3 regions of the Paenibacillus sp. B2(2019) genome follow, and region 1 is predicted to be linked to each of the others. Evidence: predicted binding sites of a transcription regulator. Region 1 holds the regulator's gene; each other region holds the start of a gene.
What was found. Region 1 encodes Rex, which represses fermentation and respiration genes when NADH is low (regulators of the CRP and FNR family bind a similar motif). Its sites were predicted from a motif close to TTGTGAAATATTTCACAA; they were not measured.
Positions count from the first base shown of each region.

Region 2: the regulator Rex is predicted to act here: its motif matches at 4,854-4,871, upstream of PAENI_RS08290 (cytochrome ubiquinol oxidase subunit I).
Region 3: the regulator Rex is predicted to act here: its motif matches at 6,773-6,790, upstream of adhE (bifunctional acetaldehyde-CoA/alcohol dehydrogenase).

Region 1 covers NZ_VTZR01000024.1:455,045-463,040, forward strand. The annotation lists gene dinG (ATP-dependent DNA helicase DinG) at 1-1,866, shown strand, start outside; gene PAENI_RS23380 (redox-sensing transcriptional repressor Rex) at 1,998-2,651, shown strand; gene PAENI_RS23385 (amidohydrolase) at 2,638-3,939, shown strand; gene PAENI_RS23390 (cell wall elongation regulator TseB-like domain-containing protein) at 4,108-4,626, shown strand; gene PAENI_RS23395 (hypothetical protein) at 5,035-5,577, shown strand; gene PAENI_RS23400 (AAA family ATPase) at 5,570-7,072, shown strand; gene PAENI_RS23405 (3-hydroxyacyl-CoA dehydrogenase family protein) at 7,206-7,996, shown strand, end outside.
Region 2 covers NZ_VTZR01000010.1:50,653-58,648, reverse strand. The annotation lists gene cydC (thiol reductant ABC exporter subunit CydC) at 1-570, opposite strand, end outside; gene cydD (thiol reductant ABC exporter subunit CydD) at 567-2,333, opposite strand; gene cydB (cytochrome d ubiquinol oxidase subunit II) at 2,333-3,349, opposite strand; gene PAENI_RS08290 (cytochrome ubiquinol oxidase subunit I) at 3,346-4,740, opposite strand; gene PAENI_RS08285 (cold-shock protein) at 4,964-5,194, opposite strand; gene PAENI_RS08280 (cold-shock protein) at 5,287-5,487, opposite strand; gene PAENI_RS08275 (S1C family serine protease) at 5,907-7,151, opposite strand; gene PAENI_RS08270 (hypothetical protein) at 7,527-7,736, shown strand; gene PAENI_RS08265 (MBL fold metallo-hydrolase) at 7,702-7,996, opposite strand, start outside.
Region 3 covers NZ_VTZR01000024.1:195,841-203,836, reverse strand. The annotation lists gene PAENI_RS22160 (extracellular solute-binding protein) at 1-186, opposite strand, end outside; gene pflA (pyruvate formate-lyase-activating protein) at 609-1,346, opposite strand; gene pflB (formate C-acetyltransferase) at 1,562-3,823, opposite strand; gene adhE (bifunctional acetaldehyde-CoA/alcohol dehydrogenase) at 4,077-6,698, opposite strand; gene PAENI_RS22140 (ABC transporter substrate-binding protein) at 7,099-7,996, opposite strand, start outside.

The sequences.
Region 1 (7,996 bases):
TTGTTAACGCAGGTAGTTCCTTTTCCATTTAAAGCTGCAATTTTTAAGGGCAGAGGGCATTATTTGTGTCTTCGTAAGTTCGAACATAAAATTAATAAAAAAGACTTTATAAGTCCGAGGGAAGATGCGCTTACTGCGGCTCAGATGATCGTTTGGCTGACACAAAGTGAATCAGGAGATGACGAAGAGCTCAATCTAAGTGGACGTGGCGGAGATTTTTGGGAGACGGTGGCAAGCGATACCGATTCTTGTCTGGGTCGCTCGTGTCCTTGGTTCCGTAAGTGTTATTATCATCGGGCTAAGCATGAAGCTGGTATTGCAGACGTGGTTATTACGAACCACTCTAAGCTTTTCGCAGATGTTAAGGCTGGGCATCAACTACTTCCGGCTTATGAACATCTTGTAATAGATGAAGCCCATCATCTGGAGGACGTGGCTGGCAAGCATTTAGGCATGCATATGAAACATTTCACGGTGGCACATACACTATCGCGTCTTTATAAGGATAGTCGAAATGGCCAACTTCCTACACTTCGCCAAATGCTTCAGTCATCAGGCAGTGAGGAAGCTTCTGAATGGAGCGGAGTGATCGATAGAATCTATCCGGACCTGCTTACCGTAAAAGAAACCTGGGATCTGCTTAGTGATAAACTATTCAGCCTCTTGCCGGAACGTAGCGATGCAGCGGCGGGAGAAGCCGGCCAGTTAGTCATGCGGCTACTTCCTACCCGTAAACCGAAAGATTGGGATGAATTGGTTGCTTTAGAGAATACTATGAATCTGACATTAAGCGAAATTATCCGTAAAGGTGATAAAATGCTTAATGAGATGCGAGATCAAGAAGGTCAATCTTCCTCAGATAGTCTAGTTACCGATATTAGCGGCTTATTTAAGGATTTAGCTTCTATACGTGAGCAAGTACGGTTTTTTATGGGATTAAATGATGAGAATGTAGTATATTGGCTGGAGGCGAATGGAAATTATCGCAGTAAATCGCTACAGTTGTATGCCGTTCCTGTTGATGTTAGTACTCAGCTTAAGGAGCTGTTTTTCGACAAGAAGAAAAGTATCGTGCTAACTTCGGCGACACTCTCTGTCGATAAATCTTTCCAGTTTATGATTGATAATCTCGGACTTAATGAAGCTGCGGAAGAGGGACGTCTGATGACATCACTCCTGCCTTCTCCCTTTAAGTATCGGGAGCAGGCGCTGTTAGTTATTCCGCGGGATTTCCCTAGTGTGAAGGGGAGTGTAGGCGATGCACGATTTGTCGATACACTCGTACAGTCACTAGCAGAAGCAGCTATTACAACACGTGGGCGGATGCTTGTCCTGTTTACTTCTTACAAGATGCTACGCCAGGTTTACGATCCTCTGAAAGAGGCTCTAGCCTCACAAGAGATCACGGTGCTAGGTCAAGGCGTGGAGGGGGGCAGCCGTAGCAAGCTGATCCGCCGTTTTCAGGACAGTGCAGCTTCTGTACTGTTAGGAACAAGCAGCTTTTGGGAGGGTGTAGATATTCCAGGTGAAGCATTAACATGCTTGGCCATCGTGAGGCTCCCATTTCAACCGCCAAACCACCCCCTAGCGGAAGCGAAGTCTGAGTTATTACAAGCCCAGAAAAAGAATCCGTTCATGAAGTTGTCTGTTCCTCAGGCGGTTATTCGCTTCAAGCAAGGATTTGGGAGGCTGGTACGGACAGCGCAAGATCGGGGTATTGTTATTGTGTATGACACAAGGGTGATCGAATCTCACTATGGGAAGTATTTCCTCTATTCGTTGCCTGGCCCGAAAATGGAGCATATGCTTACGGATCAAATGGTTCCTCGTATAGCGGAGTGGTTGGAAGACGGAGGCGTTTCTTGAAAAGAACGTCATCGATCTTATTAATCACTCTACAAGGAAGGGCGGTATAAGAATACCGCTCTTCCTTGAGACGAGGTGCAGATATTTCGATAGGATTTGAACAGAATATCACTTAAATTAGGAGGTAAATTATGAAATCGGATAAAATATCAGAAGCCGTTGTTCGCAGACTTCCTGTGTACTTGCGTTTCTTGAATGATCTCCAGAAACGTGAAATATTAACCGTTTCCTCACAAGAACTAGGACAAAAACTTGATTTAAATCCTGCTCAAATTCGTAAAGATTTAGCTTATTTTGGAGACTTTGGTAGAAAAGGTATCGGGTATGACGTAACTTATCTTATTGAAAAAATCCGTCATATTCTGAAGCTGGATCAACAATTGAATGTGGCTTTAGTAGGAGCCGGTAACCTTGGACATGCATTATCTAATTACAATGCTTATCTGAAAGATACTATGAAGATTACCGCTATATTTGACTCCTATGCACCTAAGGTAGGGCGGAAAATCAACTCTCTTACCGTTCAACCGATGGAGGAGCTTGGTCAGACGGTTCGTGAGCAAGGTATTCGAATTGGGATAATTACTGTGCCTGATTCAGAAGCGCAGAATGTAGCAGATATTCTCATTGAGTCTGGCATTGAGGCGATTTTGAATTTTGCACCAGTGATTCTAAAAACACCATCGAATATCCGGGTTCATGCTGCCGATTTTACAACGGATTTGCAAAGCCTTGCTTATTATTTGAAAGACGGAAAGGAAGAAACCGGAAATGAAGAGCAGTAAAACGATTATTAAGGGCGGGCGTTTTCTTATTCCGGGAACGGATGAGCCGGTTCTGAGCGGATACATGACTATTGAAGATGATTTGATCACTTACATAGGAAAAGAAGAGCCTTTAATGGAAGATGATGTGCAAGTTGTTGATGGCAGTCGTCTGCTGTTAATGCCAGGTCTGGTAAACACACATGGCCATGCGGCAATGTCATTGCTTCGTGGTTATGGAGATGATTTAGCACTTCAGGTGTGGCTTCAAGAGAAGATGTGGCCAATGGAAGCGAAATTCACTGGAGAAGATGTATACTGGGGAACCTCCTTGTCGGTACTGGAAATGCTAAAAGGTGGTACTACAACCTTCTTGGATATGTATGATCATATGGACCGAGTAGCAGAGGTAGTCGAATTATCAGGCATCCGTTCCGTACTGATGAGAGGCGTAATCGGATTATGCCCAGAGGAATTGCAAAATCACAAGCTTGCGGAAGCGATTTCTTTTGCACGAAATTGGCATGGTAAGGCTGACGGCAGAATTACGACGATGATCTCGCCACACGCCCCATATACTTGCCCACCGGACTTCTTTGTTAAGTTTGTACAAGCGGCACATGATTTGGATTTACCGATGCATACCCATATGTCCGAGACCAAACGCGAAGTGGAGCAGAATGTGGTGGATTACGGACTTCGGCCTGTAGCGCATTTAGAGAAGCTTGGAATGTTCACACGTCCGTCTATTGTTGCACATGGTGTTCATTTGAATGATGAAGAGATCGAGATACTGGCTCGTCATGATGTAGGCGTGTCTCATAACCCAGGAAGTAATCTGAAACTGGCTAGTGGAGTGGCTCGGGTGACGGATCTTCTAAAGGCTGGTGTGAAGGTGTCACTGGGTACAGATGGTGCGGCAAGCAATAATAACCTGGATATGTTTGAAGAGATGCGTCTTGCAGCTCTCATCCATAAAGGTGTAAGTGGTGATCCGACGGCTGTTCCAGCTCCGGAAGCGCTGCGTATAGCTACAGAGTATGGCGCAAAGTCTATCTTTTTAAATGATGTGGGTAGACTCGCTGTTGGCATGAAAGCGGACTTTATCGCGATTGATATAGACCAGCCGCATTTGCTACCACACACAGATCTGTTGTCTCATGCTGTATACTCTGCCAGCGCCAAGGACGTTGAGCATGTATGGGTGAATGGTAAACAGGTTGTAAAACATGGAGAATGTGTAACGCTAGATGAGGAAACAATCCGTCGTAAGGCGCAAGAATCATTTGATGGACTGCTTAAACGATAGTCTAAGATCATAACGAATAACTGAAAGGCTGTGACTTTCTGCGATTGCAAAGTTACAGCCTTTTGTGTTTCTGATAATAGATCATTGAATTGGATATGAAACTTTGGATAAACACACAGGTGTGTTATATAATCAAAAAAGATATATTACTAGAAAGGGAGCTGTACCTTGAAGAAAAGGAAAAAATGGATCCTCCTGGGGTCAGTTCTGATTCTGCTCCTTCTGTTCGGACTTATCCAGTTCTATGCTTATATTATGAAAGATCAATGGAACGAGCGAGATATCGCTAAGGATGTCGCTAAAACCAGTGCTGGTCTGACAGAGGTAACCAAAGCGCAGAAATCCGTGTGGGATGAAAATGCGGTGTACTGGGTCTTAACAGGGAAGAATGAAGCCGGGACCGAGTTGATGGTTTGGGTACGTTTTACTGTAGACGGGAAGTTTGCTGAAGGAACCGACGCAGTATATGCTGAAGAACTAAGTAAAGGAACCTCTGAAGCGAAAATGCGTAGCCTTATAAAAGCCGATCTTCCGGACATCAGCATTGAGCGGTTGTTGCCAGGAGTATATAACGGGGAGTATGCTTGGCAGCTTTTTTATAAACAAAGCGGTCGATATTATTATCAATTTTATCGGTTCTCAGATGGGGCTCGAATGGGTGAAGGTTACAGTTTACCTAGCCGCTAAATTAAACAAAAGCATTATAGGAGAAACAAGCGGACCATTTATGGTTCGCTTGTTTTTTAAAATGACATATTATTTGATATACTATAAGTACACTAACTGTGATATACTATAAGAGTAGATTTTATATATTGGGATTTAAAGATTCATACGAAAAAAGGTCTGTTATTTAAGAGTAACAGCCCTTTTTTTGTCGAATTAAATCAATAAATTAAATAAAATGGAAAGAATTAAAAAATAAAATTTTAAATATCTTCACACTTTTTTTCAATATAGTATATACACCTGTGATATACTACTGTTTGTAATTAGAACAGTGTTAGTAGAACGTCAGGCTCTGATGAGCTCTTAGCAGCTATGACTTTGGATCATTCTGTTTACATTTTTTCATCTTTGAGAGGAGGACGTTTCTTGAAATTACGTCTTGTACCTGTACTGATAACGTCTCTACTGTCGGCTATGCTATTATTCGGAGGATTCTTTTTATATCGTCAGTTTGCTTTACAGGAACCGCTCCAAAAGATTGTAACTGGATTTGAGGGAGTAAATACTTCACATATTAGTATTAACCGCGATGAGGTCACTTTGAAACTTGATTTGCAGCCGGGCACGAATTTACGTGATCTAGTATCGTATGTATCCAAAGAAGGAAAATCAGTGATTGAAGGACGTAAACTTAAACTCGATGTGGAGCAAAATTCAAGTGAACTATTGGATGATTACTGGGATAAAGCGATGTTCTCTGTAGCTGAAGCCATGGAGAGCCGTAAATATACGATTATACCTACAGAACTTGATAGATTGAAACAGCAAAATACGGAATTTAAAGATGTGATAGCATCTACTGATATCGACGACAACAATGTGTACGTAAGCTTGAGTAATGGAAAAGAAAGCAAGTTTATTATTTTGCCGCGAAAACCTGCGACCTTGGGGGTATGGAATAATGCCTAAGTACCTTAAAGAAATTTTACTCGGATTTATTCCTGTGCTGTTTATTTTCATGGCTTTTTTAGGTATTAATATATTCCCGATTGTTATAGCAGCTGGAATGCTTACTGCATTACTTATAATTGCTCATTTGCGTGGCGGGCTTACGGTGAACGCTGGTGCGGGGAAGAAACGCCAGAAGGAAGGGCCTTCAAAGCTCACTTTTGAAGAAATTGGTGGGCAAGACAATGCGAAGCAAGAGCTTCGTGAGGCACTTGATTTTTTGATCCGGCATGAGGAGATCAGTAAATTTGGGATTCGTCCTTTGAAAGGGATTCTACTCACTGGCCCTCCAGGAACAGGTAAGACCCTTATGGCCAGAGCAGCTGCGCATTATACAAACTCTGTATTCGTGGCTGCATCAGGCAGTGAATTTGTAGAAATGTATGTAGGTGTCGGGGCCGGCCGGATCCGCGATTTGTTCAAGGATGCTCGTAACCGTGCTGTTAAGGAAAATAAACAGAGTGCCATTATTTTTATTGATGAAATTGACGTAATTGGCGGTAAACGTGAAGGCGGCCAGCAGCGTGAATATGATCAGACCTTGAATCAGCTGTTGACTGAGATGGATGGTATTTATAATAACGAAACACCGCGTATTCTACTGGTAGCTGCAACAAACCGGAAAGAAATGCTTGATTCGGCGTTGCTACGTCCTGGACGCTTCGACCGTCATATTCAAGTGGACATGCCTGACAAAAAGGGCCGCAAATCGATTCTCGAATTGCATGCGAAGAATAAGCCTCTTCATACAGAGGTGAGTCTCGACAAAATTGCTGAAGAAGCCTATGGCTTTTCCGGTGCTCAGCTTGAAAGTGTCATGAATGAGGCAGCGATTTATATGATGCGTGAGGACTTGACGAAAGTTGAGCAGCGGCATCTGTCGATGGCGATTGACAAGGTAATGATGGGTGAAAAAACGGATAGAGAAACAAATCACGAAGAGAAAAAGAGAGTCGCTATTCATGAATTGGGACATGCCATCATGGCAGAGCTCCTTCGTCCCGGAAGCGTTAGTCAGGTTACGCTGACTCCGCGTGGGCAAGCCCTTGGTTATGTGCGACATAATCCTCAGCAGGAGCAGTATTTGTACACCAAAGATTATCTCGAAGATCAGATTATGATTGCACTTGGTGGAGCCGCTGCTGAAGAAATGTATTATGGTGGACGAAGCACAGGTTCACGCGGTGATTTCGATCAGGCGCTGAATATTGTGGAAACGATGATGAAGTCAGGTTTAACTTCGCTAGGTATCGCCAAGCTGGAAATGGTTACCACTGAAGAGCTTATGAAGGAAAATAGTAAGATATTGGATGAGTTGATGACGCGCACTCGTGAGCACCTTGAAAAGCAACGAAATGTATTTGATTACTCTCTTGACATTTTAATGAAGGAAGAAGTACTCTCTGGAGAGCAATTTCGATGTCAATTTCGTGACAGCGTCCTTTTACCAGCATAAATATTTATGCTGGTTATTTTTTTTTACTTTTCAGGCATGCTAAGATATCATTATATGTCGGGCTTTATAAATTTTTGCGACAGACAAGGTACAATACAAAAGTATAGATACCTGAAAGGATGGAGACTTTTTTATGAATTTCAAAAAAATAGGTGTCATCGGCGGTGGCACAATGGGACAAGGTATTGCTGAAATGTTAGCAGCCAAAGGCCTGGATGTATTACTAGTGGAGAAAACCGCGGAGAAACTGGACTACTCTTACGAAATGATCGAGACAAGTCTAGATAAGCAACTGGAGAAATGGGCGATCACTCAAGCTGAGAAGAAGCTGATTCTTAGCCGCATTCAAAAAGTGACACATTTCGCGGAGCTCAGCTCTTGTGACATGGTTATCGAAACCATTGTTGAGGATTTGGAAGAAAAGAAAAAGATTTTGAATCAATTGGATCAAGTATGCCCGAACCACATTATTCTTGCCAGCAATACATCAACACTTAGCTTGACTGAACTTGCAAGTTCTACGATGTATCCGGAACGCGTGATCGGAATGCATTTCATATATCCTGTAGCTAAAGTGGATCTTGTAGAAATCGTACGTGGTCTGAAAACTTCAGATGCTACTTTTGAAGATACAAAATCCTTTGTTGATGAGATTGTTGAGAAAAAAGGTGTAATGATTTATGAATCCCCAGGATTTGTAACATCACGCCTCATTTGCTTGTTTATCAATGAAGCTATGCATGTGCTGCAAGAAGGCGTTGCCTCCGCACAGGATATTGACGATGCTATGCGTATTGGTTATCAATTCCAATATGGGCCGCTTGAAATGGCTGACAGATTTGGCCTGGATTCGGTACTTGCGGCACTCGAAAATATGTTCCGTGAATACGGAGAACTGAAATACCGTCCTTCTACAATTCTTAA
Region 2 (7,996 bases), on a different contig from region 1:
TTTCACTTCACGTTGGCGCTTCTGTGTGAACAATAGAGATAAGAACGGCAACACCACTACTAACACCAATATATACAGAGCCATCAATAGCGCAAAGGCGATATCAAAAGTACCCAGTGCAATCACAGCTGCTCCATAAATCAGCAAAGCAATGATGCTTGGAAAAACGGTGCGCAGATATACATTTTGCAAATATTCAATGTCATCCGCAAGCATCCCGAGAATATCCCCAGTGCGGAAGCGCGACGACAGGAACAAAGCCTGTGGCTCCAAGATATTGTACAGACGCACACGCATCTTAGATAGAATTCGCAAAATCGTGTCATGCCCAACTAAACGTTCTACATAATGAATGACAGCCCGACTCGTTCCGAACGTACGCACACCTACAATCGGTACATAAATCATTAGAATATTTTCGACGGGTGTAGACGCTTTTGAGATCAGAAATCCTGAAGTATACATTAATGATGAGGCTGTAAAAATCGTCAACGCCCCAAGCACGATAATAAGCACAAAACGCCAAAAATACGACGATACATACGGAGCAAACCATCCTTCACGTTTCAATGGATTCCCTCCAATTGCGACCCAATCAACTCATAATACGCACCCTTGCGGGCAAGCAACTCCTGATGGGTACCGATTTCTGCCACTTTTCCTTGTTTCATTACTACAATAATGTCCATATCAAGCATCCAGTGCAGGCGATGTGTAGCCAGAAAGACCAGCTTTCCTTCAAAAAGAGACACCATCGTCTCCTTCAGCTCATATTCCGTCTCAATATCCAGATGCGCCGTTGGCTCATCTAATAACATAATTGGACGACTGCTGAGTAAAGCTCGAGCCAGCGCAACCCGCTGCTCCTGCCCGCCACTGAACGAACGACCGCCGCCGCCGATCATCTCATCCAAGCCATTCGGAAGGGTTGCCACCAGCTCTGATAATCCGGTAGCTTTCACAGCTGCAGCCACAGCTTCCATAGAAGCTTCAGGGTAATAGAAGCGAATATTTTCAGCCAATGTACCACTAAAAATATAAGGGCGCTGCGGGATATACGAGGTCTGCTTTCGCCAAGCCTCATCCGTTAATGCGCTAACCGTTGTACCGTTTACTGTGATACTTCCTGAAGTAGGGTGTAAGAAACCACCCAAGATATCGACTAGTGTAGATTTACCGGCCCCACTCTCTCCGATAATCCCAATTTTGCTTGCTCCTTTAAATTGCAGGTTCACCGCTTCCAGCGAAGAAAGACCAGCTTCCTCGTATTTCACACTGACATCATTTAATATAAGTGTGCTATTTTTATGCCAAGTGAATATCTCTTCTGATGTTTTAGATGCTGATTTCAATGCTTGGTCACCATTAAAACCTACTACTTCAGCTTTCACTTCATCCTGATCTATAATGCTCTTCATTGCCTCAGCGGCTTCCTTACCATCGAGAGTAGCATGGAAATCCGAACCTACCAATCGTACAGGCAAAAAATATTCCGGTGCCAAGATCAGAATGGTTAAACCCGTAACAAGGGTCATCTGATCGTTGACCAGACGCAGGCCGAGACTTACCGCGACGGAAGCAACGGATAACATCGTAAAGAAGTCTAGCGCGAACGAAGATAAAAAGGCCACTCGCAGTGTACGCATCGTCGCCGAGCGATATCGATCGCTAACGGTGGCAATACTCGTGCTATGACTACGACTGCGGCCCAGAAATTTCAGCGTTTCTAGCCCACGGAGGGAGTCTACGAAATGATTAGATAAGGTGCGATAAGATTTCAGCTGACGGTCCATCTGCTTGCGAGCCGTCATCCCGATCAAGATCATAAAAACAATAATAATCGGCATGGTGATCGTTAGAATTATCCCACTCGCGGTATCCATCTTGTAGATATAAATAAGTACCAAAATCGGTGTAATTGACATCCCTACCATTCTAGGGATAATCGCTTCTAAATATGTGCGGAACTTTGTTACGCCTTCCAGCACAAGTGTGACAAGATCCCCGGTTCCACGCCCGCCCACCATTCTGGGTCCAAGCTGGAAGAGCTTATCCATCATTTCCCTCCGCATGTTGCTGCCCGTTGCTTCCGCAAAGCGGTAAGAGATACGGCTCATCAGCATGGCGCAAGCATGGCGCACTAGAAATGCAAGAAGGAACAATAGCGAAGTAGCCCATTGTTCCTTCAGAGGTTCTCCTGCAAATAGCGCAGAGATGACTTCTGCCAGCCATTTGGCCAGCAGAAGTATGGACATGCTTTGCACCAGGGTAAGGAGGCCAACGATCAGAAATACCGGCTTAACTCCTTTATACCCAAGCAAATTTTTATCCATTAGTATTCAAGATGCTCCTTCTCGTGAACGCGTTTATGAAAGACAAAGTAACTCCAAATTTGATATCCCAATACGAATGGAAGGATGGTCAGTGCCACAATCGTCATTACCTTTAAAGAGTAATGTCCCGAAGCCGCATTGGTGATTGTCAAATTAAAGGCTTGATCGATTGAACTAATCATAACACGTGGGAACAATCCTACAAAGATAGAAGTTACGGACAATGCTATTACCGCTCCTGTCATACCAAAAGCATAGCCATCCTTCTTCTTCGTCATGAAATAACCCGATAATATGAACGCGATAATTCCCAGCACTACTATAATCATAAGAACTAAACCACGTTGTTCGAAAATATCAGTCATATAATAAGTCATTACCACGAAAGCAAGCAATAAGGCCCCAAGTGGCAAAAGCAATCTTTGCGCCATTTTTCGAGCGCGAGCCTGTAGATCTCCCACTGTACGCAACGTTGTGAACATGAGACCATGTACCAAACAAAGAAGGACAACAGTCACACCAGCTACTACGGTATACACATTTACGATATCTGTAAAACTTGCGTACATTTGCATATCCCCATCAATCGGCAAACCTTTGATGAAGCTGGCGAACACCACAGCAAGGAGGAACGGTGGGAGGAAGCTGCCGAAAAAGATACACACATCCCAAGTTTTTTTCCAAGCTACGGAATCCCGTTTACCTCTAAATTCAAAAGCAACACCACGTGCAATCAAAGCTAATAAAGCAAAGACAAAGGGAATGTAAAATCCACTAAATAATGTTGCATACCACTCAGGGAAAGCCGCAAACATTGCACCCGCGGCTGTAATTAGCCATACCTCATTTCCATCCCAGAAGGGTCCGATCGAGTTAATCAGAATCCGGCGCTCTGTATCATTCTTAGCGAGAATTTGTGTTTCCATCCCTACGCCGAAATCGAAACCCTCCAGGAAGAAGAACCCTATAAACAGAACTGCAATGAGCACAAACCACAATTCATTAAGAGACATCATTGGGCGCCCTCCTCGTTATATGGATCATGCGAATCCCCGTGATCGTTATCCATCGCATAAGGACCTTTTTTAATCACTTTCATAAACAAACCAATTAGAACTAATCCGAGAATGGCGTAAATCGCTGTAAAAGAAATAACAGAGAATAGAACCTGACCACTCGTAATATTAGGCGATACACTGTCTTCCGTTGTCATCAGTCCGAATACTGTCCATGGCTGACGCCCGAATTCGGTCATGACCCAACCCGCTGTATTCGCGATTGGAGGAAGCAATAGTCCCCATAACATAAACCGCATAAACCAAGTGTTTGGACGGTCCATCTTTTTGCGCCACATTAAATACATTGCGTACATACCCAGTACAATCATCAATGTTCCTGCTAGAACCATGATCCGGAAACTCCAGAATGTCGTACGTACAGGCGGGATATAGTCACCGGGGCCATAGGTTTGCTCATACTCAGCTTGCAGCTCAAGCATACCTTTAACTTCACCGGAAAATTTACTGTATGAAAGGAAGCTCAGCATATACGGAATTTGAAATTCTCCAGTACTTTCTTGCTTCTCAGGATCAATGTTTGCCCATACGGTCCAAGGTGCCGGGTCACCACTCTTACCCCACAGTCCTTCGGAAGCCGCCATCTTCATAGGTTGAGTCTCAACCAAATACTGTGCTTGCGCATGGCCTGCCACGGCTACACCAATAGAAGAAATGATACCTACGATTGCTGCAATTTGAAAAGATTTCTTAAAGAAAGATACATCTTGTTTCTTCAATATCTTATACGCACTAATACCCGTTACGAGGAAGGCGCCTGTTGCATACGCAGCAAGAACCGTGTGCGGGAATTCAACCAGCAATTGTCCGTTCGTAATGAGCGCGAAGAAATCATTCATTTCTGCCCGTCCATTATTTATCTCAAATCCCACAGGATGCTGCATAAAGGAGTTCGCTGCTAGAATCCAGAAAGCGGATAACATCGTACCGAAAGCTACTAGCCAGATGGATAACAAGTGCACTCTTTTGGACACTTTGTCCCAGCCGAATATCCAGATGCCAATAAAAGTAGACTCCAGAAAAAAAGCTGCCAATGCTTCGACTGCAAGTGGAGCCCCGAATACATCACCCACAAAACGTGAATAATCAGACCAGTTCATCCCGAACTGAAATTCCTGCAAAATACCTGTAACTACCCCTACTGCAAAGTTGATGAGAAACAGCTTTCCCCAGAACTGTGCCATTCTTTTGTACTCTTCATTGCCTTTTCTAACGTACATGGTCTCCATGATCGCAATCAAGAGCGCTAGTCCGATTGATACCGGTACAAAGAAATAGTGGAATATTGTCGTCGACGCAAATTGTATACGCGACAGCATTACTGTATCCATATTTTTCCCTTCCTTCTCCCCTTTTCGTTAATTATATTGTGTCAAAAATTTAGACGTCATTTTGTGATAAATGTCACACAAAGAGGTACTTTTAACGGTGAAATTCAAATGATTTGTGACAAAAATCACAATTTACCTTAAAAAAAGCAAAAAAAATAAGACGGTTTAACCGTCTTGAAGTTGTTCACTGCTCTATAACAAGCTTGACTCATAAAGGCATTGGTTAGGTAATGGAAATACCCTTCTTCAGCGATTTGAGATCGCCATTCGAATTAAGCAATTGTGGTAGCATCTTCGTGCTGCGAACCATTGGAGAGTCACATAGACGGCAAGAAGGCGCATGTTCAAATGCGAAATTATCCCTCATCCATCCGTTGCATCCATCATTGGTACACGCCCAAATCGCGGTATTTTCTTCCGGTATTTCTTCCAAAGGTTTCTTCCGGTAGTTCATTGCCGTTCCTCCCATCCTGTAAGTCAATAGTGACTAACTAGATATAAAAAGACCGTCCCAACTTTCACAAGCTGGGACGGTTTCTTCTATTATTACAGTTTTACAACGTTTTCGGCTTGTGGTCCACGGTTGCCTTGAACAACGTTGAATTCAACGCGTTGGCCTTCGTCCAAAGTTTTGAAGCCGTCGCCAGTGATTGCGCTGAAGTGAACGAATACGTCGCTTCCGCCTTCAACTTCGATAAATCCGAATCCTTTTTCTGCGTTGAACCATTTAACTGTACCTGTTTGCATGTGTGTTACCTCCACAAATTTAAATTAATATGTTCTTTTTATCTTCAAACAAAGAAAAAATTCACACATTGAAAAAGGTTGTATTACCGAATATAACAGCCCTTTTCAATGCGAAAATTAGGGACTAAATGTATGATTGATATCATATTACCACACCTGATTAGCAAAGGCAAGCTGGCATCCGTATATATCCGTTTCTACCCTAATAAGTATCACCTTCCAATGTAAGGGTTGCCAGTCAGCCCAAAATTGATTAAATCAGCTTATAATTGCCATATTTATCAAAACTTTAGAAGAAATAGATCCCCGATAGCGATACAGAGTATCGCTATTTCAGGAAGCTCTACCTTCTCAACCGAAGGGGTAGTCCGCTCTACTTGTCATTACTGCTATATCATTATATGCCGACTTCCAGCATATTATTCCTCTGGTTTTTCAAGAAGTTTTACTGTAGTCTGATTGACTTTCCCATTTCGATAATAGGTAATCTTCAGATCCTCACCAATCTTCGTCTGATTATATAAATACTTGCGAAGGGAAAGCGTGGATGTAATAGGTTCATCATTAAATTTCGTAATTACATCATTGAACTGTATTCCCGCTTCTTGTGCAGGTCCAACAGCATCCAGAACGACAACCCCATCCTTAACATTGTTCGGTAGGTTCAGCTCCTTGCGTTGGTCCTCTGCGAGAGGAATGTAAGGATTGTTTAAATCTACCGAATATACGCCTAAGTAGGAACGGGCAATCCGCCCTTTCTCAGCCAGTTCATTAGCGGTATCTATCACATGGTTAGCTGGAATAGCAAAACCCAGCCCTTCTACACCTGCATCGGAGATTTTCATCGTGTTAATACCGATGACTTTACCATCCAGATCCACAAGCGCCCCGCCGCTATTGCCTTCATTAATTGCCGCATCGGTCTGAATGACCTCTTGCTCCCAATCATATACGCCGTCCTGATTCAAGGATACGGGAACCTTCCGTTCAGTATAGCTGACAATACCTGAAGTCAATGTGTCACCAAGTCCCAACGGGTTTCCGATGGCAATGACCGTTTCACCTAGACGAAGCTTCGAGGAATCCCCGAGCTCTGCGATTGTATTGATACCCTTGGCATCAATAGAAAGCACCGCGATGTCACTCACTTTATCCGTTCCAACAAGTGTAGCTTTACGTGTCTCGCCATCTACTGTTACGACCTCAAGATTGCTAGAGTCTTCGATGACATGGTTATTAGTAATGATAAATGCTTTATTATCTACCTTTTTATAAATCACTCCAGAGCCTAATGCTGACTCATCCAGAATGTTCAATTCTTTATTATCTTCTTTATGGTTGATAATACTTACTACTGCAGGACGAACCGTAGCAGCGGCTTGAATGATACGGTCAAACGGATCTCTGCTTGGGGCAACCTCCCCAGTTGTTACTACCGACTTCGGGGCAGTTTCGTGACTCATTTGTCCAGTAAGCATACTGAATAAAAACACTGCCACCACAGCACTGATTAAGGAGCAGACGGCGGATATTTGCCAAGTGGATAAGCCCTTGCGCGATCTTCGCACAGAATGCTTGCGGTTAGCAAATGATCCCTTTGATGCTTCATCCCCTCTGGACCGTGATACTTTAGTTGAATAGAAATCGTCATCAAACAATCCCACCGAAAATCTCCCCCTTCTATTGCCAACCGTTCACAGTATCTAAAAACCTGAACCTCTAGCAATCACGTTCCAAGCATATACCTCTGCATCCTTTAGACTCCAACAATCACTAAAAAGTTTCACTTTATCCATTAACCACACAATAGTTTCAGTTAATCGAAAGAATTTTAGAATCTTTCAATATATCTTCTCTACTAGGAATATTTTGCAACTTAAAAGACTACACTAATAGAAAGGTTCCATAAATTTAGAGTTTGCTTATCACGTCTATAATTGTATCACAGGCAACCCTCAATTCGTGATTTTCCTGAGGTAAAAAGCCTGCGAATTTTTTACAACTCGAGTTCTGCTTTTACTACATAAGGAGGTATAATTATGAATTCTTTTTCCACAAGTATGGATCTGGTGGAGTTTATCGGTAAGCTTGGCGATTTGAAGGATGAACACTACCATATGACCCTTGCCTTCAGTGCTATGATCGAATTGATGATCGATAAAGGCCTGATCTCCCGCCAAGAATTAGAACGAAAGACTGCCGAGCTTGATCAGCTTATGACAACTGGCTCAACTTATCCCATGGCGTAGGTTGGTCATAATACGTATCGCAAAGCTTAAACTCACTATCTTTAAAGAAACAGCCCCGATCCTCCATTGCGCAACGTACCGACATTTTAGCCAAATCCATCATATTATGATCCCGGCTTAAATGCGCTAAATAGGTACGTTTAGTCCGTCCTGTGAGAATTTCACTTAGTGCTGCTCCGGCTGCTTCATTAGAAAGGTGACCCATATCGCCAAGTATACGTCGTTTCGTATTCCACGGATAACGTCCCATCCTCAGCATT
Region 3 (7,996 bases), 260 kb from region 1:
CATTTCGAACGGCTCGCTACTAACCGGTTCTTCTGTTGCTGGAGCATTTGTAGCATCCGCTGAATTCGTCGCGGTAGCGTTTCCATCTCCTTTGTTAGAAGATGCATTGTTGTTGCTTCCGCAACCTGCCAGTAAAGCTGATGATACAAAAATCAGGGACAATAGCAAAGTCATACCTTTTTTCATTTCTTGTGACCCCCCATATAATGTTGTGCTTTACACTTCTTATTATAGAAAACAGATTCCATTCTCGTAAGGTTAAGATTCATCCACTATAGGGATAAAAATCTCTAATGAAAGCGGAATCAACTACACAATATGTAATATAATATAACTTTATTTCAGTAATAATTACGATTAAAAGCTTTATTGCGTGATTTAACCATACATATGCTTTGAAAATAATCATAAAAACTCAATGCAATGATACAATATATATCATAACGTATTTCCAACTCGTTAATTAACAGCTGTAAATATATCATTTTTTTAAAGCGAAAATACATAATTATCCCTTTAAATGACATCAGACGTCCCTCATAACAAAAAAAGCCGTTCCTTCAGCAGTAAATCACTGAAGGAACGGCTCCACTTAATGTAGGTATAAATTATACCAACGCTGTCTGCTTACGACCTTCTTCGACTAAGCGGTACGCCCGCTGAACTTCTTCATCCGTAGGGGATGGCACTCCATCCAATTCATAAGCCTTGCCGAGCATTTCCCATTTATAGATACCCATTTGATGATAAGGTAAGATTTCAAATTTCTCAACGCCATTTAAGGTTCCAATATAACGACCTAGATTGATAAGGTCCTCTTCACGGTCATGAATGCCTGGAACATATACATGTCTAATCCACATCTTACGGTTATGATCTGACAGCCAACGTGCAAGCTTCAAGGTCCGATCATTAGATTTACCAGTTAACTTAATGTGTGCTTCTTCATCAATATGCTTCAAATCGAGCATCACCAAGTCTGTAACATCCAATAAATCATTAATCTTGTCACCTTCGTTATAACCATTACTATCTAATGTGGTGTGCAGATTCCAACGCTTCTTAACTTCCGTAAATAACTGTTTTACAAATTGCGCCTGCAAAGTTGGTTCTCCGCCGGATACAGTTAACCCACCACCGGATGAACGATAGTAGTTTAAATATGGCTCGATCTCCGAAAGCACTTCTTCTAGAGTCATTTCCTTACCTTCATCTAAAGCCCAAGTATCAGGGTTATGGCAATACTGGCATTTCAGCAAGCACCCTTGCATAAATAAGACAAATCGAATACCAGGTCCGTCAACGGTTCCAAAGGTTTCCAAGGAGTGTATGCGACCTTTAATCATAGGATGTCATCCTTTCTCCAGGACTGACTAACAGTCCATCTTTCACGAAGAAGAATCCCTGCCCTTAAGACTGTGTTCTCCTTAATCGCGACCGTAAAATTTAAAATTTTAATGATTCTTGAACAAGATATTACCGCCCTTGAAACAAGAGCGGTAATTCCTTGCAAATATTTTAGTGCATATCTCAATGAAAGATCTTTATAAATATAAACAAATTACATTGAACCGTGGAAAGTACGGTTAATTACGTCCATTTGTTGTTCGCGAGTCAACTTGATGAAGTTAACTGCATAACCGGATACGCGGATAGTCAATTGTGGATAGTTCTCTGGGTGATCCATAGCGTCCATCAGCTGTTCACGGTTAAATACGTTAACGTTCAAATGCTGAGCGTTATTATGGAAGTATCCGTCCATCATGTGTACCAGGTTAGACTTACAGGATTCATCGTCTTTACCTAGTGCCTTAGGTACGATAGAGAACGTATTGGAGATACCATCTTGTGCATCGGAGTAAGGCAGTTTGGCTACAGAGTTCAGTGAAGCCAGAGCACCTTTCTTGTCGCGTCCGTGCATTGGGTTAGCACCTGGTGCGAATGGTTCGCCTTTTTTACGTCCGTCAGGTGTTGTACCTGTCTTCTTACCGTACACTACATTCGAAGTAATGGTCAATACCGATTGAGTCGGTACAGCATCACGATATGTTTTGTTTTTACGGATCATTGTCATGAAGGTTTCAACCAATTCTACTGCGATGCTGTCTACAGCATCGTCATTGTTACCGTAGCAAGGGAATTCGCCTTCGGTTTCGAAGTCAATAGCAATACCTTGTTCGTTACGAATTGGTTTAACTTTCGCGTATTTAATAGCACTCAGGGAGTCAGCTGCAACGGACAGACCAGCGATACCGCAAGCCATTGTACGCAGAATGTCGCGATCATGCAGTGCCATTTCGATACGTTCGTAAGAATATTTGTCATGCATATAGTGAATGATGTTCAAAGTGTTAACATAAGTCTTAGCCAACCACTCCATCATCGGTTTGAAGCGTTTCATTACTTCGTCATAATCTAGATATTCAGAAGTGATAGCTGGGAATTCCGGTCCAACTTGTGCTCCGGATTTTTCGTCTTTACCACCATTAATAGCATACAGCAAAGCTTTTGCCAGGTTGGCACGAGCGCCGAAGAACTGCATTTGTTTACCGATACGCATTGGAGATACGCAGCATGCAATCGCATAATCTTCACCCCAGTATGGACGCATTAGATCGTCATTTTCATACTGAATTGCACTAGTTTCGATAGAAACCTTAGCACAATATTTTTTGAAGCCTTCAGGCAATCTTTCGGACCAAAGTACAGTTAAGTTTGGTTCCGGAGCTGGACCCAAGTTGTACAGGGTGTTCAGGAAACGGAAGCTGTTCTTGGTAACACGAGTGGTTCCATCTTCAGCCATACCACCGATGGATTCAGTTACCCACGTAGGGTCGCCAGAGAACAAGTCATTATAGTCAGGTGTACGCAAGAATTTCACGATACGCAGTTTCATTACGAAATGATCGACAATTTCTTGGACTTGTTCTTCAGTCAAAGTGCCTTCTTCAATATCGCGTTCTGCATAGATGTCTAGGAAGGAAGAAACACGTCCCAGGGACATCGCTGCACCATTTTGTTCTTTAACTGCTGCCAGATATCCAAAGTATACCCATTGAGTAGCTTCTTTGAAGTTCATCGCTGGTTTGGAAATATCCATGCCGTGAGCAGCTGCCATTTCTTTCAATTCGCCCAGTGCACGAATTTGCTCGGACAGCTCTTCACGTAAACGAATTACTTCTTCTGTCATGGAGTCAACTTCAAGCTCAGCTAGTTGTTGCTTTTTGTCTTTAATCAAGAAATCAATACCGTACAGAGCAATGCGGCGGTAGTCGCCGATAATACGTCCACGGCCGTAAGCATCAGGAAGACCTGTGATAACGCCGGATTTACGTACTGCTCTCATGTCTGGTGTATATGCATCAAATACGCCTTGGTTATGCGTTTTGCGAATGTTCGTGAACATGTCAACGATGTTTTGTGGAAGCTCGAAGCCATAAGCCTTCGTAGCATCAACCATCATCTTGATCCCGCCGAACGGCTGGATGGAACGTCTGAAAGGAGCGTCAGTCTGCACGCCTACAATTTGTTCCTTGTCCTTGTCAATGTAGCCTGGAGCATGTGAAGTGATTGTGGAGACAGTATCTAGGGAAACATCCCATACGCCGCCTCTTTCTCTTTCTTCCTTGCTCAGTTGGGAAATAATCTTCCATAGTTCAGTTGTGTTACTAGTAGGACCTACGAGGAACTCTTCGTTACCTTCATAAGGCTTAATGTTACTAGCGATAAAGTTGTTAACGTCAACTTTCTTGGACCATTTACCTTTTGTAAAACTTCTCCAACCGGATTTCACTTCATTTACTTCTTTTTCAATCACCGACATGCTAAATCCCTCCATCTATATTTATTATATTTGTAGAGATCGCGGGCTTGAAGGTTGATCCCGTGTCTCGTGATCCCCAAAAAGATGTGGTTGTTCCAAATTTCACAATCAACATTTCATATGTGGGACCGTTGTTTATATAAACATTCTAGTTTATTTTCTATAAAAACACTGTGACAAATATCACCTTTCGAGTGATATTTGTCACCTTTATCTAAGTCCACAACTATCCTATTCTCTATTTAACCACTTATTAATTATCAAATCTTCCGTAGAACGCATTACGGTATACATCAGCAAGCTCAGATACCAGTGGCAGCTTAGGATTGGCAGTTGTACATTGATCTTCAAACGCACGGTCAGCCAAGTAATCTACACGGGATTCGAAGTCCTTAGGATCAAAGCCCAGTTGTTGGAACGATTCTTCGATGCCCAATTTTTTATTCATATCGCGAATAGCATTGATCAGGCTAGTTACACCTTCTTCAGTTGTGCGAGCTGGCAATCCCAGAATACGGGCAATTTCAGCATAACGCTCATCAGCTACGAAGTGCGAATATTTAGGGAACGAAGCGAACTTCGTAGGTTTTTTAGCATTGTAACGGATAACGTGTGGCATAAGGATCGCGTTAGTACGACCGTGAGCAGTGTGGTACTGTCCGCCCCATTTATGCGCCAAACTGTGGTTAATACCCAAGAATGCATTGGCAAAGGCCATACCAGCAAGTGTTGATGCGTTATGCATTTTCTCACGTGCTACTCTGTCGCCTTCCAGCGCCGATTTTTCAAGGTATTGGAATACCAGTTGGATCGCTTTAATAGCTAGACCATCAGTGTAGTCACTCGCCATAACTGATACATAAGCTTCGATAGCATGTGTCAATACGTCCATACCTGTATCAGCAACAGCAGTTTTTGGCAAGCTGTATACGAACTCTGGATCAATGATAGCCACATCTGGAGTTAACTCGTAGTCAGCCAAAGGATATTTAGTGTGCTGTTCAGTTGTTTTATCGGTAATAACTGCGAAAGATGTTACTTCCGAACCTGTACCCGAAGTAGTTGGAATCGCTACAAACTTAGCTTTGTTACCAAGTTTAGGGAATTTGTATACCCGTTTACGGATATCCATGAATTTTTGTTTCAGACCATTAAAGTCTGCGTCTGGATGTTCATAGAATAACCACATTCCTTTTGCAGCATCCATTGGGGAGCCGCCGCCAAGTGCGATAATGCAGTCCGGTTGGAATCTGTTCATCATTGCAGTACCTTTTTCAACTGTAGTTGTCGATGGATCTGGTTCAACTTCAGAGAACACTTCGATAGCTACAGGAGTTTGACGTTGACGCAGGTAATGTTCAACTCTTTCAACATATCCAAGCTTAACCATCATTGGGTCAGTGATAATTGCGACACGTGTGATATCAGGCATTTTGGTCAGGTACTGAGTAGCGCCTTTTTCGAAATAGATCTTGTCAGGTACTTTAAACCATTGCATATTCACGGTACGACGATTCACCCTTTTCACGTTGATCAAATTGATTGCTGTAACGTTTTGCGACACGGAGTTACGTCCATAAGAACCGCAGCCCAGAGTCAACGAAGGGATATTAGTGTTATAGATATCGCCGATCGCACCATGTGTGGAAGGCGAGTTAACGAGAATACGTCCTGTTTGCAGACGGTTAGAGAACTTCATGATTACTTCTTCATTGTTGGAGTGGATAGCCGAGCTATGTCCCATACCACCAAATTCAACAATTTGAGCTGCGCGTTCGATACCTTGATCTGCATTCTTAACTTTGTAGCAAGCAAGAACCGGGCTTAATTTTTCAGCGGAAAGTGGATATTTAGTGCCTACACCTTCAAGTTCTGCTACCAGAATCTTTGTGCCGGCAGGGACTTGAATGCCACACATTTCAGCAATCTTCACTGCGGATTGACCTACGATTGCTGGGTTAACCGCACATTTATCTACATTCATTGCTCCACTAGTCAGTTTGGCAGCTTCTTCTTTATTCACAAAGTAGCAGCCATTAGCAATCATCTTTTTCTTCACTTGATCGAAGATTGGTTCTTCGATAATAACAGCTTGCTCGGAAGCACAGATCATACCATTATCAAATGTTTTAGAAAGAATGATGTCCGTTACGGCTTGATCAATATCCGCGCTCTTTTCAATGAAAGCAGGTACGTTACCAGGGCCTACGCCAAGTGCTGGTTTACCACAGCTGTAAGCTGCTTTTACCATTGCAGAACCACCAGTTGCCAAGATAAGAGCAACGTCTGGGTTGTTCATCAATGCGTTTGTCTTGTCCATTGTTGGCATTTCAATCCATTGGATACAGTTCTCAGGAGCGCCAGCTTTCACGGCAGCATCATGAAGAATTTTTGCAGCAGCTGCACTACACTCTTGCGCAGATGGGTGGAAACCGAATATAATAGGGTTCCGTGTCTTAATCGAAATCAACGCTTTAAACATCGTGGTGGATGTAGGGTTGGTTACCGGTGTGATACCCATAACAATTCCGACGGGTTCAGCAATTTTTTGGAAGCTATCATAAGCGTTGTCTTCAATAACGCCTACTGTTTTATCGTATTTAATTCCGTGCCAGATATATTCAGTTGAGAAGATGTTCTTCGTAATTTTGTCTTCGTATACGCCGCGTCCAGTTTCTTCTACGGCCAATTTTGCGAGGTACATATGTTTGTCGAGTCCAGCCAACGCCATTGCATGAACGATTGTGTCAACTTGCTCTTGGTCTAGCGCCATGAACGCCTCATGCGCTTTTTTTGCTTTATCCACTAAATTCTGAATATACTCTTCAGCGGTAACTTGTTTAACTTGGGCGGCGACTTCGTTCTTAACTGCCATCTCCCTCGTCCTCCTGTCAATTTTTAGTTGTTTTTCTCTACACATTTATCTTATCACATGATTTCCACCTTGTATAGTGAAATCTTTCACAAAGTATAAAGTTTTTTTGATTTGTTTTCAAAGCGCTTTCATTCGATCATATTATAGTCTTTTTACCATTTTATGTGCTATAAAACCCTTTAAATCTTAGAATTATACTTTAATAAGCAAAATTTCAGCTCCTTTTTATTCCATATATCTAAAATCAGTACACAAAAATATATTCTCTTCATCACAGTCAATTACGATTTTCCTACACTGTAATAATTTCCAATTGATTATCACTATTTCTGAAGATTTATAAATTTATAAATCTTCACAACAAAAAACCGACCCCAAAGGGGCCGGTTTTTGCATTAGACTATTCCGCTTTAATCGTATCAAAGAATTTCTCTTGCACTGTTTTAGCTGCTGCTTCTAACTGGCTCTTGGAATCCGTTCCTTTTTTGGAGAACAGCTCTTGAATAACATTGGACATGGTTGCGTAATAGTCCTGTGTGTTGTATTGAGCTTCAGGTTTACCATCCAAAAGTCCCATAATGTCAGGGCTATATTGGTATACATTTGTGTACTTGTCATAAACCGCTTTGGTCTTCTTACCAAACTCAGAATCAGCTGAGTAGTAGTCTAAGAGTGGCGGGATAAAGTATTTGCCATCGGTTGTACGTTGTTGAAGAATTGCATCCAGTGCTTCCAAACCTTTGTCAGAGAAATAATCAAAAGTAATGTAGCGGAATGCCATTTCTTGTTCATCTGGCGTAGCATTTGGATTAATTACTAGATAGTCACCACCAAGTACCCCTGTGTGCTTTCCGCCTTTTTCCATAGCTGGCATAGGATACGTAAGCACATCCTCAGGTTTCAGTCCACCTTGGTTCAACGCTTGCTCGATAACGCCATCAGACCCGGCCATTACCATTGCTGTACGACTTTGTTGGAACGCACCTACAGCATCGCCCCAACCAAGTGCCCAGTCCTGAGGAATCGCGTTAGCTTCCCATCTAAGTTTCTTGTAGAAATCCAGTGCTTTAACGCCAGCATCGGAATTAAATGTAGCTATAACCTTACCGCCTTCAATCTTTTGAATCTCTCCGCCAGCTTCAAATAGGAAATTGGTCCAGTTCCAACCTGCTTCGTTCCCCTTACCCATTGGAGCAATACCGGAAATCCCTTTTTTGGCATCAGCTACACCTTTAGCCGTATTCAGCATATCATCCCAAGTCCAATCCATAGGCGGAATGGCTACGCCTTTTTCATCC